One region of the Streptomyces sp. NPDC046727 genome, then DNA from elsewhere that is predicted to be linked to it. Evidence: riboswitches for the same ligand, from Rfam matches in the RefSeq annotation. Region 1 holds a riboswitch; each other region holds the start of a gene.
The links. A riboswitch is a leader RNA that binds a small molecule or an ion and turns the genes downstream of it on or off. The one in region 1 is predicted to bind cobalamin.
Positions count from the first base shown of each region.

Region 2: another riboswitch for cobalamin. It lies ahead of ABZ937_RS35510 (CbtB-domain containing protein); the one in region 1 lies ahead of ABZ937_RS13795 (HoxN/HupN/NixA family nickel/cobalt transporter).
Region 3: another riboswitch for cobalamin. It lies ahead of ABZ937_RS37280 (prenyltransferase/squalene oxidase repeat-containing protein); the one in region 1 lies ahead of ABZ937_RS13795 (HoxN/HupN/NixA family nickel/cobalt transporter).
Region 4: another riboswitch for cobalamin. It lies ahead of ABZ937_RS35355 (cobalamin biosynthesis protein); the one in region 1 lies ahead of ABZ937_RS13795 (HoxN/HupN/NixA family nickel/cobalt transporter).

Region 1 covers NZ_JBEYYR010000009.1:115,121-119,322, reverse strand. The annotation lists gene ABZ937_RS13805 (glycoside hydrolase family 13 protein) at 1-1,632, opposite strand, end outside; gene ABZ937_RS13800 (metalloregulator ArsR/SmtB family transcription factor) at 1,700-2,050, opposite strand; cobalamin riboswitch at 2,131-2,323, shown strand; gene ABZ937_RS13795 (HoxN/HupN/NixA family nickel/cobalt transporter) at 2,352-3,440, shown strand; gene ABZ937_RS13790 (nucleoside hydrolase) at 3,437-4,202, opposite strand, start outside.
Region 2 covers NZ_JBEYYR010000041.1:6,460-10,661, reverse strand. The annotation lists gene ABZ937_RS35525 (hypothetical protein) at 164-421, shown strand; gene ABZ937_RS35520 (histidine phosphatase family protein) at 600-1,181, shown strand; gene ABZ937_RS35515 (CbtA family protein) at 1,280-2,032, opposite strand; gene ABZ937_RS35510 (CbtB-domain containing protein) at 2,055-2,276, opposite strand; cobalamin riboswitch at 2,313-2,456, opposite strand; gene ABZ937_RS35505 (enoyl-CoA hydratase/isomerase family protein) at 2,607-3,677, opposite strand; partial or broken gene ABZ937_RS35500 (acyl-CoA dehydrogenase family protein) at 3,674-3,784, opposite strand; gene ABZ937_RS35495 (hypothetical protein) at 3,838-4,202, opposite strand, start outside.
Region 3 covers NZ_JBEYYR010000046.1:10,569-14,770, reverse strand. The annotation lists gene ABZ937_RS37290 (hypothetical protein) at 1-1,011, shown strand, start outside; gene ABZ937_RS37285 (phosphotransferase) at 1,056-1,724, opposite strand; cobalamin riboswitch at 1,784-1,911, shown strand; gene ABZ937_RS37280 (prenyltransferase/squalene oxidase repeat-containing protein) at 2,029-3,243, shown strand; gene ABZ937_RS37275 (SCO2322 family protein) at 3,240-3,890, shown strand; gene ABZ937_RS37270 (energy-coupling factor transporter transmembrane component T) at 3,958-4,202, shown strand, end outside.
Region 4 covers NZ_JBEYYR010000040.1:65,480-69,681, reverse strand. The annotation lists gene ABZ937_RS35360 (cobyric acid synthase) at 1-753, opposite strand, end outside; gene ABZ937_RS35355 (cobalamin biosynthesis protein) at 750-1,694, opposite strand; cobalamin riboswitch at 1,795-1,937, opposite strand; gene ABZ937_RS35350 (CU044_2847 family protein) at 2,162-2,506, shown strand; gene ABZ937_RS35345 (serine protease) at 2,487-4,202, shown strand, end outside.

The DNA.
Region 1 (4,202 bases):
CGTGGTGTCCGGCGGCAGGGTGCTCCCCTTCGGCAGGGGTGTGCTGCTCAGCAGGACCTCGCCGGGTGGGAGCGGTACCGGTCCGGTGCCGAGGTTGGTGACGTTCCGCCAGGCCCCGGTGCGGCGGAAGTCCAGCACACCGGCGGCCGTGCCCGGCGTCCAGGCCAGCGTCTCGCCCTCCAGCAGCTTGCGGCGCAGCCGCAGGGCCGTGCGGTACAGCTCCAGCGTGCTGCCCTCGGCGCCGGCCTGCGCCTCGACGGCGAGGGCCGCGAAGGACGCCGGCTGCGGCAGCCAGCCGGCCCCGGGCCCGAAGCCGTACGAGGGTCCGGTCGTCATCCAGGGCAGCGGCACCCGGCAGCCGTCGCGGCCCTTGCGGACATGCCCGGTCTGCTCCCAGATCGGGTCCTGGAGCACCTCGGTGGGCAAATCGGCGACCTCGGGCAGGCCGAGTTCCTCGCCCTGGTAGAGGTAGGCCGAGCCGGGCAGGGCCAGCATCAGCAGGGTCGCCGCCCGGGCCCGGCGCACACCGGCCGCCGGGTCGACCGCGGGCGCGCTGCCGCCGGACAGCAGCCAGGCCGCCGGGTCGGTGCCGGGCGGCAGCATCAGCCGGGAGGCGTGCCGTACGACGTCGTGGTTGGACAGCACCCAGGTCGCGGAGGCCCCGGCGGACCGGGCCGTGGCCAGCGACCCGGTGATGACGTCCCGCAACTCCTCGGCGTCCCAGCGCGCCTCCAGATACTCGAAGTTGAAGGCCTGGCCGAGTTCGTCGGGGCGGGCGTACAGAGCGCGTCGGGCGCCCGGGACCCAGGCCTCGGCGACGGCGGTGCGCGGCGGGCGGTAGGCGTCGAAGACCTTCCTCCAGTCCCGGTAGATCTCATGGACCTCGTCGCGGTCCCAGTACGGGTGGCTGCCCGGCTCCACCCGCGGCAGCGCGTCCTCGCCGGTCGCGCCGATGCCGCCGACGTCCCGCAGCGGCTCGGTGAGGTCCTTGGCCAGGCCGTGGGCGACGTCGACGCGGAAGCCGTCGACGCCCCGGTCGGCCCAGAAGCGCAGGGTGGTGCGGAAGTCGGCGCGGACCTCCTCGTTGTCCCAGTTCAGATCGGGCTGTTCGGGGGCGAAGAGGTGCAGGTACCAGTCCCCGTCCGGGACCCGCCGCCAGGCGCTGCCGCCGAAGACCGACTGCCAGTCACTGGGCGGGAGTTCACCGCGCGCACCCTTGCCGGGACGGAAGACGTAGCGCTCCCGGGCGGCGGACCCGGGTCCGGCGCGCAGCGCCTCCTGGAACCAGGGGTGCAGATGCGAGGTGTGATTCGGTACGACGTCCACGACGACCTTCAGACCGAGCCGGTGCGCCTCGGCGACCAGGGCGTCGAAGTCGTCCAGGGTGCCGAGGCGCGGGTCGACGTCCCGGTGGTCGGCCACGTCGTAGCCGCCGTCGGCGAGTTCGGAGGGGTAGAAGGGGCTCAGCCACAGGGCGTCCACCCCGAGCGTGGCGAGATGGTCCAGCCGCTCGGTGACGCCCCTGAGATCACCGAGCCCGTCACCGTCGGCGTCGGCGAAGCTGCGTGGATAGACCTGGTAGATGACGGCCTGCCGCCACCAGTCGGGGTCCCTGGACGAAAGGTCTGCCATGCACGGAATCTGTCCACACCACCGGGAACCGGAAACGTCCGTCCGGGTGACCGAACAGCCGTCCGGTTCAGTCGCCGCAGTGCTCCAGCAGTCCCCGCACCTCCGCGTCCACCACCCGGTACCGCACCACGCGCCCCTCCTTCTCCCCCGCCACCACCCCGGCCGCCCGCAGCAGCCGCAGCGCCTGGGAGACGGCGGGGTCGTTCATGCCCGTGGCGATCGCGAGGTCGGAGACGGCGAGCGGTCCGGTGCGGTGCAGGGCGAGCAGCAGCGCGAGCCGGTTGGCGTCGGCCAGCAGGGAGAAGCGGTCGGCCCAGGCGCGCAGGCGGTCCGCGTCACCGATGGCGGCGATCGCCTCGCACACCCGGTGACCGTCGATGGTGCGCCGGTCGGCTCGGTCGGCAGGCACGAGATGCATGCCGTCATCCTCGCAGGCGCGCTTTTGTGATCTTGCATACCTGCGCGGGTGCGCAGCTATGCAGGAAACCGCGTGCCCCTCTACGGTGGGCGGGCCGTGGTGTTCGGGAAGTCGATGCAAGGTCGACGCGGCCCTCGCCACTGTGATCGGGGAGTCCCCGTTCCGCGTCCCGCGAGGGGCAGCCACTGGGCGTCGCAGGGCGGCCGGGAAGGCAGGAGCGGCGGATGTGCGTACCCGTAAGCCAGGAGACCGGCCACGGCAGCTCATGAAGTGATCCACGAGGTGCTGGAGCATGAAACCGATGGCTGACGCAGCTTCTTTCCGCTGGCGACGCGAGGACACCGTCAAGACGGTGGGGCTGCTGGCGGTGATCGTCGCTCTGCATGTCGTCGCCTTCGGGATCCTGTTCCTCCTCGTCGCGCCCGAGCACTACAAGGTGGGCAGCGATGTCTTCGGGGTCGGGCTCGGTGTCACCGCCTACACCCTCGGCATGCGGCACGCCTTCGACGCCGATCACATCGCCGCGATCGACAACACCACCCGCAAGCTGATGGCCGACGGGAAGCGGCCGGTGTCGGTGGGGTTCTGGTTCGCGCTCGGCCATTCCAGCGTGGTGGTGCTGCTGGCGCTGCTGATCGCGGGCGGCACCTCGCTGGCCGGGAAGGTGATGAACGAGGGGTCCAGCACCCACCAGGTGCTGGGCTTTCTCGGTACGACGGTCTCCGGGACGTTCCTGTATCTCATCGCCGCCCTGAACCTGGTCGCCCTGGTGGGCATCCTGAAGGTCTTCCGCGCGATGCGTGCCGGTGCGTACGACGAGAAGGAGCTCGAACAGCGCCTCGACTCGCGCGGGTTCATGAACCGGGTCCTCGGCCGGCTCACCCAGTCCGTCTCGCGGCCCGGGCAGATGTACCCGCTCGGCTTCCTCTTCGGCCTCGGCTTCGACACGGCCACCGAAGTCACGCTGATGGTGATGGCGGGCTCGGGCGCGGCGGCGGGCCTGCCCTGGTACGCGGTGCTCTGCCTGCCCCTGCTCTTCGCCGCCGGGATGAGCCTGTTCGACACCCTCGACGGCACGTTCATGAACTTCGCCTACCAGTGGGCGTTCTCGAATCCCGTCCGCAAGGTCTTCTACAACCTCGCCATCACCGGCCTGTCCATCGCGGTCGCCTTCTTCATCGGCACGATCGAGCTGGTCGGCGTGGTCCACGAGAAGTTCGGCCTCAGCGACCCGGTCACCGGCTGGGTGGCCGGGCTCGATCTCGACAACGTCGGCTATCTCATCGTCGGCCTGTTCGTGGTGGTATGGGCGGCGGCGCTGGCGTACTGGCGGCTGGCCCGGGTGGAGGAGCGCTGGTCGGCCCCCGCCCCCGCCGCCCCTGCCGACTAGCGTTCCACGGTCTCCAGGTAGAGCTTGACGTACCGGTCGGCGTTGACCTCCAACGCGACGTCCACCAGCGCCCGTTCGCGGCCGCCCTCGTGGATCTCGGACTCGCCCAGGCGGGGCCGGCGGTCGACGATGGTCTGGCCGCGGGTCGGGCCGGGGGCGAGGGAGACCTCGACCGGCAGGAGGCGGGTGGTGATGCCGTGCGGGTCGGCGACCGCGCACACCGCGCCCGCGTCGCCGAGGCCGCCCGCCTCCTCGGCCTCCGGCGGCTCGCCCTGGTGGGCCGGCCGGTGGGCGAGGAGTTCGCCGGCCAGGCGGGTGCCGGGCTCACTGCTCGCGCGCAGCCGGTGCACCTCGGCGCTGTCCACGACGACCTGCCGGAAGACGTCCAGGCCGTACATCGTGATCGGCACCCCGGCCGTGAGCAGGATCGCCGCGGCCTCGGGGTCGTGCCAGACGTTGAACTCCGCGACCGGCGTGGCGTTCCCGATCTCCACCGCCCCGCCCATGAACACGATCCGCTCGATGTTCCGGGTCACCTCCGGGTGGGTGCGCAGGAGCAGGGCGATGTTCGTCAGGGGTGCCGTCGGGATCAGGGTGACCGGGCGCGGGGAGGCGAGGATCTCGCGGTGCAGGAGCGTGACGGCGTCGACGTCCGCCGGGGTGCGGGACGGCGCGGGCAGGCCCAGGTCGCCCATGCCGTCGGCGCCGTGCACGGGGGCGGAGCGGGCGGGCTCCAGCAGCGGGCGCTCGGCGCCCCGGGCC
Region 2 (4,202 bases), on a different contig from region 1:
TCGCCTCGTGCGTAGGACATACGGAAGCGACGCTCGGCGGGATTGCGCCGGGCGGAATTCCGAACGCCAATCCAAAACGCCGCCGCCGACGTACCAAAAGCAGGGCGGCTCTCTCGAGCCGCTGAGAGTCGCGCGGGAGGGCGCAGGAAAGGGTGTGTCCATCATGCGAGCACAACGCGCAAGGCGTCTCGTCGCGGCGTCCGCAGTCGGCATCGTGATGGCCGGCGGCGCTGCGATCGGCACGGCAGGCACGGCCGCGGCGGCAGCCCCTGCCGTCCAGGGCGATGTGGTCAGCGACTGGTGCTTCCACCACGACTGGCGCTGCTCCGACCACGGTGGGTCCCGGTTCCACCACCGATTCGACCACCGCTTCGACCATCGGTTCGGCCACACGGTGTTGGTGATCATCGTGCTCCGCTAGGCCTGTCCGGCCAGGTCCACCGCTCCCTCGGCAAGGAGAGGAGGGGGTTCGCGGCACAACTGTGAGTTCTGCGGATGCTATGTTCGCGCTCGCCCAACACGACAATCCCGCCGGCGAGTTGACGTCGCCGGAGTCGACACGACAACAGCTGCATGAAAACAGGACCAGGAGCGATCGCGTGACCAGCCGAGTCCTTCTCGTCTCGCCCGCCATGAGCGCGTCCCTGCGGCAGGCCCGCTTCGACGACGGCGGCTCTCTCGACGACAGCGGCGCGGCCCGGGCCCGTGCGGCGGCCGGTTCGCTGCCCGCCGCGGTCCGTGTACTCGCTTCTCCCAGCGTGCGTTGCCGTGAGACGGCGGCGGCCCTGGGCCTGGACGGCGTACCCGTGCCGGAGTTGGCCGGTCTCGATGTGGGTCGCTGGCGAGGTCGGAGCCTGGAGGAGGTGGGGGCCGTCGAGCCGGAGGCGGTGGGCCGCTGGCTCACGGACCCCGCCTGCGCTCCGCACGGCGGTGAGTCGGTCGAGGACCTGTGTGAACGGGTCACGCGCTGGCTGGCCGACGCACAGGGCGTGGAGGGTCGTACCCTCGCCGTGGTCGAGCCGGAGGTGGTGCGCGCGGCGGTCGTGGCCGCGCTGGGCCTGCCGACCCCGGTCTTCTGGCGCCTCGATGTCACCCCGCTCGCGGTGACGGAGCTGAGTGGGCGGGGCGGACGCTGGAATCTACGGCTCGGACGGCCCCCGGTCGCGCCGGAGGTCCACTAGGCCGCGGAAGTCGGTCCTGGTCGGATCACCTCGACGCACCGGGGAACGCCAGAGGGCCCCCGGATGGTTCCGAGGGGCCCTCTGGTGTCCGGAAGGAGTCAGTGCGCGGCCGGAACCGCCCGTCCTCCTGCGGCCTTCGCCGGCTTGGGGTTCAGTACCCGCTCGGCCAGCTCACCGAAAGCGAGGCCGAATCCGCCCCACAGGACGGACTGGATGGCCAGCGCGGACAGCCGGAACCGCCACAGCAGCGTGGCCGGGAAGTCCTTCGGCACCTCGTTGACGACCGGCAGGAACTCGTAGGCCAGACCGATCACGACGGCGAAGGCGGCCACCGCGACGACCGTCGCCCACCAGGTGCCCAGGCTGGGCGCCAGGCGCTTGCCCAGGAGGGTCGCGGCGACCGCCAGCAGGACGCTGAGCAGCATCATCAGGAAGTACAGGGTGGTCCGCCTGCTGATGGTGTCCGGGTCACCGACCGACGGCGGGTTGGCCGGGTACTTCAGGAACGGGACGACGTACACGGCGAGCAGCGCGCAACCCGACAGCAGGAGTGCCGTCGCGCGCGGGCTGAAGCGGCCGACGCGGCCGAGCGCGAAGCAGAAGGCGAGCGCGGCGATGCCGCCGAAGGCGACCGCGTAGACCAGGACGCCGGTGGCGAGGCCGGCGGTGGACTGCAGGGAGCGGGAGACGACCTCCATCTCGTGTTCGTGGGAATGGGCGTCCTCGAAGCTGATCGCCTTGTCGACGCTCGGCTCACCGAGGAGATAGGCCGCGATCAGGGCGAGCACGCCGGCCGCGAGGCCGGCGAGCATGCCCCGTACGAGGAGGTTCCGTACGGTTGCGGAGTTCATGGGTGCGCGATGTCCCCTCGCGTCAGTGGCAGGGGAAGCCGAGCAGGTGGCGTGCGTCGTGCACCCATTCGTGGACGTCCGTGCCGTTGAACACGGAGGTGGCGCCCTGTTCGGCGCCGACGAAGTAGAGCAGGACCAGCATCAGGATGCCGAAGAAGACCGCCCAGGGAGCTATCGCCTTCAGCGGCAGCTTGGCGGGGATGGCGGGAGTGGTGGCTGTCGGCTGGGCGACGGTCTGCGCCATGGCAGAACCTCCTCCGGGAGTTCGCGTCCCATGTCGGTGGTGCACAGGACGACGGCCACGGGTCTGACTCACGAGGAGCCCCTGGAGGCTCTCGCACACAGTGGCGCGACCGTGCCGGATTCCCACCGGCTTCCGTCTCGCCGTCGTCGATATCGGACAGACCGTACCGCGCGACCGGTGCACGGCCAAGACCGCGTCCACCAGCGTGATCTTCCTCTCGCACCGGGCGAACGGTCCTGGGCCGTGTGGGTCAGCGGTGGCGGAATTTCAGCGGTCGTTCGTCCGCGAGGGCGCCCATGTTCCCGACTCCGATGAATGCGGCAATCCTGCTCAGCGGGCCGGCGCGGTGCCGGGCCCGGCGAGCCCCAGTTCACGGTCGCCGAGCGGGGCGAAGAAGCGTTCCACGTCGGCGTCGGTGACCTCGGCGAGGGTCGCCGGCGACCAGCGCGGGTTGCGGTCCTTGTCGATGATCTGGGCCCGTACCCCCTCGACCAGGTCGGGGCTGCTCAGGGCGGCGCACGAGACGCGGTACTCCTGGTCGAGGACCCGCTCCAGCGGGCCGAGGCGCCGGGCGCGGCGGATCGCGGCCAGGGTGACCTTGAGCGCGGTGGGCGACTTGGCGAGCAGGGTCTCGGCCGCCTCCTTGGCGTCGGGGCTGCCGTGGCCGAGCAGCCGGTGGACGATCTCCTCGACCGTGCCGGCGGCGTAGCAGGCGTCGATCCACTCTCGCCGGTGGGCCAACTGCCCCTCGGTCGGCGGCTGCACATGGCGCGCGAGCGCGTCTCGTACGGGCATGTCGGCGAGGTCGTCCACGAAGTGCCCGAGGGCGGCGGAGGGTACGTAGTGGTCGGCGAGGCCGCACAGCAGGGCGTCTCCGGCGCCGATCTGCGCGCCGGTCAGCGCCAGGTGGGTGCCCAGTTCGCCGGGTGCCCGGCCGAGGAGCCAGGTGCCCCCGATGTCGGGGACGAAGCCGATGCCGGTCTCGGGCATGGCGATCCGGGACCGTTCCGTGACGACACGGACACTGCCGTGCGCGGAGACGCCGACGCCGCCGCCCATGACGATGCCGTCCATGACGGCGACGTACGGCTTGGGGTAGCGGGCGATGCGGGCGTTGAGGTGGTACTCGTCCCGCCAGAACGCGGCGGAGGCGCTGCCGTCGCCGTCGCGGGCGTCGTCGTGGACGGCACGGATGTCGCCGCCCGCGCACAGGCCGCGCTCCCCCGCCCCGGTGATGACCACGGTGTGCACGTCCGGGTCGCACTCCCACGCGGTCAGGGCCTCGGCGATCCGGCGGACCATGACATGGTTCAGGGCGTTGAGCGCCTGGGGCCGGTTGAGCGTGATGTACGCGGCCCGTCCCCTGGTGTCCAGCAGGACCGGTTCCTCGCTGCCGCTCATCCGAGTGCCTCCGTCGGGCCATGGGCCGCGATGACGCGCATGATCTCGTTGGTTCCTTCCAGGATGTGGTGCACCCGCAGGTCACGGACGATCTTCTCAATGCCGTACGCGCCGGGGTGGCCGCAGCCGTCGGCCGAACTCCTCCCGCTCGGTGCGGGCGTCAGGAATCCGTACGCCGCGGTGGCGTGAAGGCGTACAGGTCGAGGATGTCCGGCAGGGGCGCGACGCCGGGGCCACCGGCGCGCACCCAGCTGATGATGTCCTCGGTCGCGGCCGGGTCGTTGACGAGCCCCAGCCAGACCGGCCGCGCGCCGGCGGCCCGGGCGGCGGCGGACGGCTGTACGACGATGACGTTGGCCTGGTCGCACACGTCGAGGCAGTCGGAGATGCGCACGGGCACCTCCGCGCGCAGCCGTGCGGTCTGCGCCGCGTGATCGACCCCGATCACCTTGGGGCTGCCGCAGCAGCAGTCCCGGCACACGACGACCCGGCACGGCGCCGGACCGCTCCCCGGCACAGCCCCGG
Region 3 (4,202 bases), on a different contig from region 1:
TGCGGCGAGTTCCCGCTGGCGCGGATCGCCGCGGTCGGCCCGGTGGTCCTGGTCGACCCGGACCCGCCGGCCTGGGCGTGTCCGTACCTGTCCGGTCATCTCGCGGCGGACCCGGCCCGGGAGACCCAGACGGCGGACGCCGTGCTGCGGTACGCGGCAGGGCGTCCGGTCGGGGGCGTGCTGACCTGGTCCGGGGAGCACCTGGTCACCGCCGCGCGGATCGCGGGCCGGCTGGGGTTACCGGGCCTGCCGGACGAGACGGCCGCGGCCTGCGCCGACCCCGTCGCGTTACCGGCGCTGCTGCGACGGCACAGCGTGCCGACGGCCGAGCCCCAGAACCCCGAGGACGGGGAGGGGCCGCTGGTGTCCGCCGAGACCGTCGTCCTGGACGACGAGGTCCGCATCGTCGCGCTGACCCGTACGACGCCGGGTCCGCCGCCCGCCCGCCGCCCGCTGCGGCACGGCGTCCACGCCCACGACGGGCTGCTGCACAACCGGTTCCTGCGCCAGTGCGTCGAGCGGACGGTCCGCGCCCTCGGCCTCACCCACACGGTCGCTCAGGTCACGCTGCGGCTGACCGCCCGCGGCCCCCGCGTGCTGGGCGTGGCCCCGCATCTGCCCGGCGACCTGATCCCGCTGCTGGTGGAGCGGGCCACCGGTGTCGACCTCGCCCTGGTCGCCGTCGCCCTGGCCACCGGCGGGCACCCGGAGCTGACCCCCACCCGGCAGCGGGCCGCCGCCGTCCAGTTCGCCTACCCCGCCGTGACCGGCCGCCTGACCCAGCTGCACCTGGACCCCGCCGTCGAACACGAGCCGTCCGCCGAGCGCATGGTCCTCACCCGGCAGGCCGGCGACCCGGTGACGGCGGCCCCGCACGCGGACGACACCGACCGCCTCGCCCACTGGGTGGCGACGGGCGAGGACGCCGCCCAGTGCGAGGAGACCCTGCGCCGCATGGCCCGCCACCTCACCGCGACAGTGGCCCCGACGGCGGACCTGTACGCGGCCTAGGACCAACAGCGGCCCGGAGCTAGGGGAAGACCAGCGGCCCGGAACTAGGAGAAGACCAGCCCCCGGACCAGCTTCTCGGCCGCCGGCAGCAGGGCGACCTCCCGCCGGCTCATGGTCGGGTTGGCGGACCGGCGCCGCAGGGCCTCGGCCAGCCCCGCCTCCGTCACCCCGGAAGGGTCGGCGAGCAGGGCGGTGAGCAGCTCCCGGGCCGGTCCGGCGAACGCCTCGCCGCCGACGGCGACCTGAGCGAGGATCACCGCCGACATGCCCCAGTCCAGGCCCGGGTGCCCGTCCTCCGTGTTGGACCAGTCGATGACCCGCGGCCCGTCCGCGGTCAGCATCACATTGTCCCGATGAAGGTCCAGATGCAGGACGCGCGCCTCGGGACGGGCCGCGTTCCGCCCCGGTACGGCGTGCAGTTCGCGCAGCAGCCGGGCCAGCAGCGCGCCGGCCTCCGCCGTCCCGGTCCGGCCGGCCGCGAGGGCGCCCAGCAGCGTCGGGCCGGACAGCCGCTCCAGGACCAGATCGGTGCGCGAGCCGGAGGGCCGTACCCGGGGCACCGGATACCCGTGCCGCCCCACGTACGCCATCACGTCCGCCTCGGCCGCCGCGTCCCCCCAGCCGTCCCGGTCCCGGCGCAGCACCCACGCGTCGTCGATCTCGTACACGTCGGCCGAGCGGCCCGAGCCGAGCAGTCTCCCCGTCCCCGTCATGCCGGTGACCCTAGTCACCACGCCCGTGTGCCCACAGCCACCCCCCGGCCCGCGCGGGGCGGCCGGTAAAGTGACGGGGTCGTCATCACACCCGTACGGGGTAAAGCCGGTGCAATTCCGGCGCTGACCCGCAACCGTGAGCCGCCGGACAGCGGTGAGCCGGACTGCCCCGCACGGGACGTTGACCGGCTCACGTGCGCAGGCAGCCCGCCCCGCACGGCACCGTCGAGGTCTACGGAGCCGAGCCGCCCGGGGTGTCACCCGTGCGCTGCCCGGCTCCCCGCAGGAGAGGCAGTCGCCGACCATGAACGTACGCCGCAGTGCCGCGGCTCTCGCCGCCGTAGGCGTGCTGGCCGCCGCCGCGCCCGCCACGGCCGCCGACGCGTCCCCGTCCCCGAAGGTGACGGTCCCGTCCGGGCTGTACGGCAAGGGGGACCCGACGTACGACGGCGTGTGGCGGCAGTCGCTGACCCTGCTCGCCCAGCGGACGCTCGGCTACCGGCCGGCCGCCGAGGCCGTGGACTGGCTGACCGGCCAGCAGTGCGCGAACGGCGCCTTCGCCGCCTTCCGCACCACCCCCGCCAAGGCCTGCGACGACCGGCTCAAGACCGACACCAACAGCACGGCCGCCGCGGCCCAGGCGCTGGCCGCGACCGGCGGACGCGGCGGTGCCGTCGGCAAGGCCGTGGACTGGCTGAAGTCCGTGCAGAACAAGGACGGCGGCTGGAGCTACTACCCGGGCGGCGCCAGCGACGCCAACTCCACCTCCGTCGTCATCGGCGCGCTGGCCGCGGCCGGCGCCGACCCGGCCGACGTCCGCACGTCCGGCAAGTCCCCCTACGACGCGCTGTCCGCCCTCGCCCTGCCCTGCGCCCAGGACGGCGGCGGCGCCCTCGCCTACCAGCCGGACAAGAAGGGCAAGCTGCTCGCCAACGCGGACGCGACGGCGGCCGGTGTGCTGGGCGCGCTCGGCAAGGGGTTCGTGGCGGAGTCCGGCAAGGCCCCGGCGAACGACGCCTGCGCCAAGGCCGGCCACCCCACCCGCACCCAGGTCGCCGACAACGCCGGCGCCTACCTGGCGGCGGCCGTGGCGCACTCCGGCCACCTGCAGTCCACGCTGCCCGGCGCCAAGGCCCAGCCCGACTTCGGCAACACCGCCGACGCCGTCGTCGCGCTCGCCGCGGACGGCCGCACCGAGCCGGCGAAGAAGGCGTACGCCTGGCTGGAGAAGAACGCCGGCCCGTGGGCGAAGCAGAGCGGCCCGGCCGCGTACGCCCAGCTCATCCTCGCCGCGCACGCGATCGGGGAGCAGCCGGGCGACTTCGGCGGCACCAGCCTGGTCCGTGCCCTCAACGCGCAGGGCCCCGCCCCGCAGATGGATGCCGCTACGCACAAGCCGGCGCCGAAGGAGAAGGAGGAGGACTCCCGGACCGGCGTCTGGTGGATCGTCGGCGTCGGGCTCGTCGCCGGCATCGGCATCGGCTTCCTGCTCAGCGGCCGGAAGAAGCGCCAGCTGTGACCGCCGTCCGCCGTGCCCTGCCGGTGCTGGTCGCCGCGCTGCTGCTGCTCGGCTCCGCCGGGCAGGCCGGTGCCACCGGGTACCGCTACTGGTCCTTCTGGGAGCGCACGGGCCACTACTGGACGTACGCCACCCAGGGTCCGTCGACCGTCCGTCCCGACGACGGCGCGGTCCAGGGCTTCCGGTTCGCGGTGAGCGCGGACTCGGCGGACGCGAGCCGGCCGCGGGGTACGGCGGACTTCGCCGCGATCTGCGCGGGTACGCCCGCGAAGTCCGGCATGAAGCGGGTGGCGCTGGTCCTCGACTTCGGCACCCGTACGGACGCGCCGTCCGGCGAGAAGCCGCCGGCGGGCCGTACCGCGTGCGCGCAGGTGTCGTCCGACGCCACCGCCGCGGAGGCGCTGGCCGCGGTGGCCAAGCCGCTCCGGTACGACACCAACGCCCTGCTGTGCGCCATCGCCGGGTATCCGGTGAAGGGGTGCGGGGAGCAGGTCTCGGCCGAGGGGAGGAGCGGCACGGACAGCGGTTCGGACAGCGGTACCGATGGCGGCCCCTCCCTGGGGCTGCCGATCGGTGCGGGAGTGGTCGCCCTGCTGGCGGGCGCGGCGGTGTGGCAGGCACGTCGGCGGCGCGATGAGTCGGGGTGAGTGCGGGCCGTCCTGCGCGTGCGGATGCGCCGTGGCCGGTCGCGCAACTCCCCGCGCCTCCGGGGAGTTGCCGTCCCGTCGGCTTCATGGCGCCACGGTGCATCCCGGTGCCTGGTGGCTCTGGGCGCTCGGGCTCGGGACGGCCGCCACCCGCACCACCAACCCGCTCCTCCTCGCCCTCCTCATAGCCGCCTCCGGCTATGTCGTGGCGACGCACCGCTCCCCCGCCCCCTGGGCCCGCTCCTACACCGCGTTCGTCAGACTCGCCCTCGCCGTCCTCCTCATCCGCGTCCTCTTCGCGGTGGCGCTCGG
Region 4 (4,202 bases), on a different contig from region 1:
GGTGGACTCCCGGACGGTCCCGCGCAGCGACACGCGCAGTCCGTCCTCCTCGTCGATGCCGAGCCCGTGCCGGAACGGGAGGACACCATAGGTGTGCCGCCCGGTCAGCCCGTGCAGCATGTCCAACCCCGGCTCCAGCAGGCTGACATCCCCGCGGAACTTGTTCACCAGGAAACCGGCGACCAGCTCCTGGTCCTCGGGCGAGAGCAGGGCGACGGTCCCGAAGAAGGAGGCGAACACGCCCCCGCGGTCGATGTCGCCGACGACCAGCACGGGCAGCCGCGCGTTCCTGGCGATGCCCATGTTGACGATGTCGGTGCGCCGCAGGTTGATCTCGGCCGGGCTCCCCGCCCCCTCACAGATCACCGCGTCATACGTGCCCCGCAACTCGGCCAGGCAGTCCAGCACCGTGCCGAGGAGCTGCTGCTGACGCCCGCCGTGGTACCCGCGCGCGCTCAGCTCGCCCACCGGCTTGCCCAGCAGCACCACCTGGCTGCTCTGCTCGCCGCCCGGCTTGAGCAGCACGGGGTTCATGAGCGCGGTCGGCTCGACCCGGCAGGCCTGCGCCTGCATCGCCTGAGCCCGCCCGATCTCGGCGCCCTCGCGCGTCACGAACGAGTTGAGCGACATGTTCTGCGCCTTGAACGGCGCGACCTTCACGCCCTGGCGTACCAGCCAGCGGCAGATGCCGGCCGTGACGACGCTCTTGCCGGCGTCGGAGGTGGTGCCGGCGACGAGGAGACCACCGTTCACTTCCCACGTCCTTTCAGGAGTGCGCGCGCGGCGACCGTGGTGCCGAGGGCGAGGAGGCCGACGCGGCGGGAGAGCCGTACGGCCCGGTCGATGTCGGTGACCCGGACCGGCCGGCCGGCGGCGCCGTTGAGCACGGGGCGGTGCTCGACCCGGCCGCCGTAGGAGAGGGTTCCGCCGAGGCGTACGCCGAGGGCGCCCGCGAAGGAGGCCTCCACGGGCCCGGCGTTGGGGCTCGGGTGCTTGCGTGCGTCGGCCTTCCAGGCGCGCAGGGCGCCCCGGGCATCGGGTCCGGCCGCGGCGGCGAGGACGGCGGTCAGCCGGGCCCCCGGCCAGCCGGCGACGTCGTCGAGGCGGGCGGAGGCCCAGCCGTAGCGCCGGTGGCGGGGCGACTTGTGGCCCACCATGGCGTCCAGGGTGTTGACCGCGCGGAACCCGAGGAGCCCCGGCACCCCGGCCACGGCGCCCCACACCAGCGCGCCCACGACGGCGTCGGAGGTGTTCTCGGCGACCGACTCGACCACGGCCCGGGCGATGCCGTCGGCGTCCAGCGCCTGCGGGTCCCGGCCGCACAGATGGGGCAGCCGGGCCCGGGCGGCCTCGACGTCCCCGGCCTCCAGCGCGCGCCCGACGGCGCGGGCCTCCCGGGCGAGCGACGTGCCGCCCACGACCGCCCAGGTGGCGGCGGCGGTCAGCGCGACGGAGGCGGCAGGCAAGGGGCGTACGGCGCGTACGGCCAGCGCGCCGAGAGCGACGGCGCCACCGGCGCACACGGCGGTGTGCAGCGCGCCCCAGCCGCGGTGGTCGTGCCACAACGCGCCTTCCACGGCTCCGGCCGCCCGGCCGAACGCGGCGACCGGATGCCCGCGGCGCGGATCGCCGAGGAGCAGGTCGCCCAGGACGCCGGCGGCGGCGCCGTACGCGTACGTGCGATCGGCACCCATCGGCTCAGCCGGCCGTGGGCACAGGAACGGGCCTGGTACGGGTCCTCGATGGGCAGCCGAGCATGGCGATATGTGTCCTCACTCAGGGTGTCCGCGCCCTGGTTCGACGTGAATCGGCGGTGAGAGTTCCTGGCTCCCGGGGGTTCTTCCCCGGTGACAGTGGCGGGACCGCGCCGGATTCGCACCGGCTTCCTCTCCTGCCGCCGTACATGGCCTGGGCAGTCCACCACGCCCCCGGAACGGCCGTCAACTTGCCTTTGACCTGGGATGCCGGACTGTGCTGAGGCCCACACCGCTAGCACGCCGGACGCCGCCGGACGGCCGGATCGCGGTGAATTCCCCTCGCGCGGACGGCATTCACCGCTCCCGCTTGTACTCACGCACCGTGAGCATCTGCAATAGCGCGTACGACTCATACGGGGCGCAACGGACGCGGGAGGGGACGCACAGTGGCGTATGTGGGCGAGATGCTGCTGGACGACGGCCAGATCGTGCTGTTGGAGGTGGCGGGCGAGGGCCCGGCGGGCGTGCAGCGGGTCTCGCGCGGCGGCGCGATGGCCGGGGCGGCCGAGACCCTCCAGCAGGCACTGACCCGGGTCCGCCCGGCACTCGGCGCGCTCGTCACCGAGGCCCGCACACTGGCGAGACCGCCCGAGTCCGTCACCGTCGAGTTCGGCATCACGGTGAGCGCCGAGGCCGGGGTGGTGGTGGCGCGCGGATCGACCGAGGCGCACTTCACGGTGAGCATGCAGTGGTCGAACACGGATCCGTCGGACATTCCGGGGCAGCGTGATGGCGAAAGCCGCTCCTGACGACGAACTCCCGCGCGGCATCGCACGCTTCTGGAGCGAGGACGGCCGGGTCACCGGCACCGGCTTCCTGGTCGCGGAACGCACGCTGTGCACCTGCGCGCACGTCGTCGCGAGCGCGCTCGGCGGCGACGAGTCGGCCACGACACCCCCCACGGCCCCGGTGTCCGTCGACTTCCCGCTGCTGCACCCGCCGTCCGCGCGCCGCACGGCGACCGTCACCCACTGGCGTCCGGTCACGGCGGACGGCGGCGGCGACATCGCCCTGCTGACCCTGGCGGAGACCGTCCCGGGCACGGCACCGGTCCGCTTCGCGGGCGGCACCGGCATGTGGGGCCACCCGTTCCGCGTCCTCGGCTTCCCGCACCGCACGGACGACCACGGGGTATGGGTGCGCGGCCGGCTCCGCGCCCCGGTCGGCAAGGGCTGGACGTCCATGGAGGCGGCGCCCGGATCCCCCTCGATCGCCCGGGGGTTCAGCGGATCGCCGGTGTGGGACACCGTGCAGGGCGGGGTGGTCGGCATGACCGTCGCCATGGAGCTGGGTGCCCCGGCGGCGACGGCGTACCTGATCCCGGCCGCCCTGCTGCTCGGCCTGGACCCCGACCTGCGTCCCTCCCCCTTCCGGGGCCTGGAGCCCTTCCGCGAACAGGACGCCCACGTCTTCTTCGCCCGCCGCGCGGACAGCGCCCGCATCGCCGACGCCGTCCGCACCCACCCCTTCGTGCCGGTGGCCGGAGCCTCCGGGGTCGGCAAGTCGTCCCTGGTGCGTGCCGGGGTGCTGCCCCTGCTCCGGTCGGCCGGCCACACGGTCACGGACTTCGCCGGGCAACCGGACACCGACCCGATCCGCACCCTCGCGGCCGCCCTGGCCGGCCAGTTCCCCGCCGCCCGCGACCTGGCCCGGGAACTCACCGGCGGCGACCGCGGCCGGACGGCGGTGCTGCTCGGCGCCCGCGTCCTGGAGCACGCCGGTACGGCCGGACACGTCGTCCTCCTGGACCAGTTCGAGGAGACCGTGGGCGCCCGCCCCGCCGACGCCCGCGCCCTCCTGGACGTCCTGCTGCCGATGACACGGGCCTGCCACCCGGAGGGCCGCCGCTTCCGGGTCCTGGCCACCCTGCGCTCGGCGTCCCTGGAGGAACTCGTCATGGGCGGCCGGGCCGAGGCCCTCAGCGGCACGGTCCAGATGATCGCGCCGATGACCCCGGCCCAGCTGGACGAGGTGGTGCGCCTGCCCGTCGCCGCCGTCCCCGGAGTGGAGTTCGAACCCGGCCTGGCCGAACGGATCGTCACGGACGCGGGCGGCGAGCCGGGCGCGCTGCCCCTGGTGGAGTTCGCCCTGGCGGAACTCTGGGAACGGCAGGCGCACGGCCGCCTCACGCACGCCGGGTACCGCGAGATCGGCGGGGTGGAGGGCGCGCTCGCCCGGTACGCGGACCAGCAGCTGACGCAGGTGTGCAAGGGGCCGGGCGGGGTGGACGAGGCGGTGGCCCGCCGCTTGTTCGAACGCCTCGCGCGGCCGGTGAAGGGCAAGGAGTACGCCCGGGTGGCGCGCGCCTTCGACCAGCTTCCGGACGAACTGCGCGCCGCCGCCCAGGCCTTGGCCGCGACCCGGCTCCTCGTCATCGCCCGGGACAGCGCGGGCCGCGAGACGGTCGCCCTGGCCCACGAGGCGCTGGTACGGCAGTGGCCGACC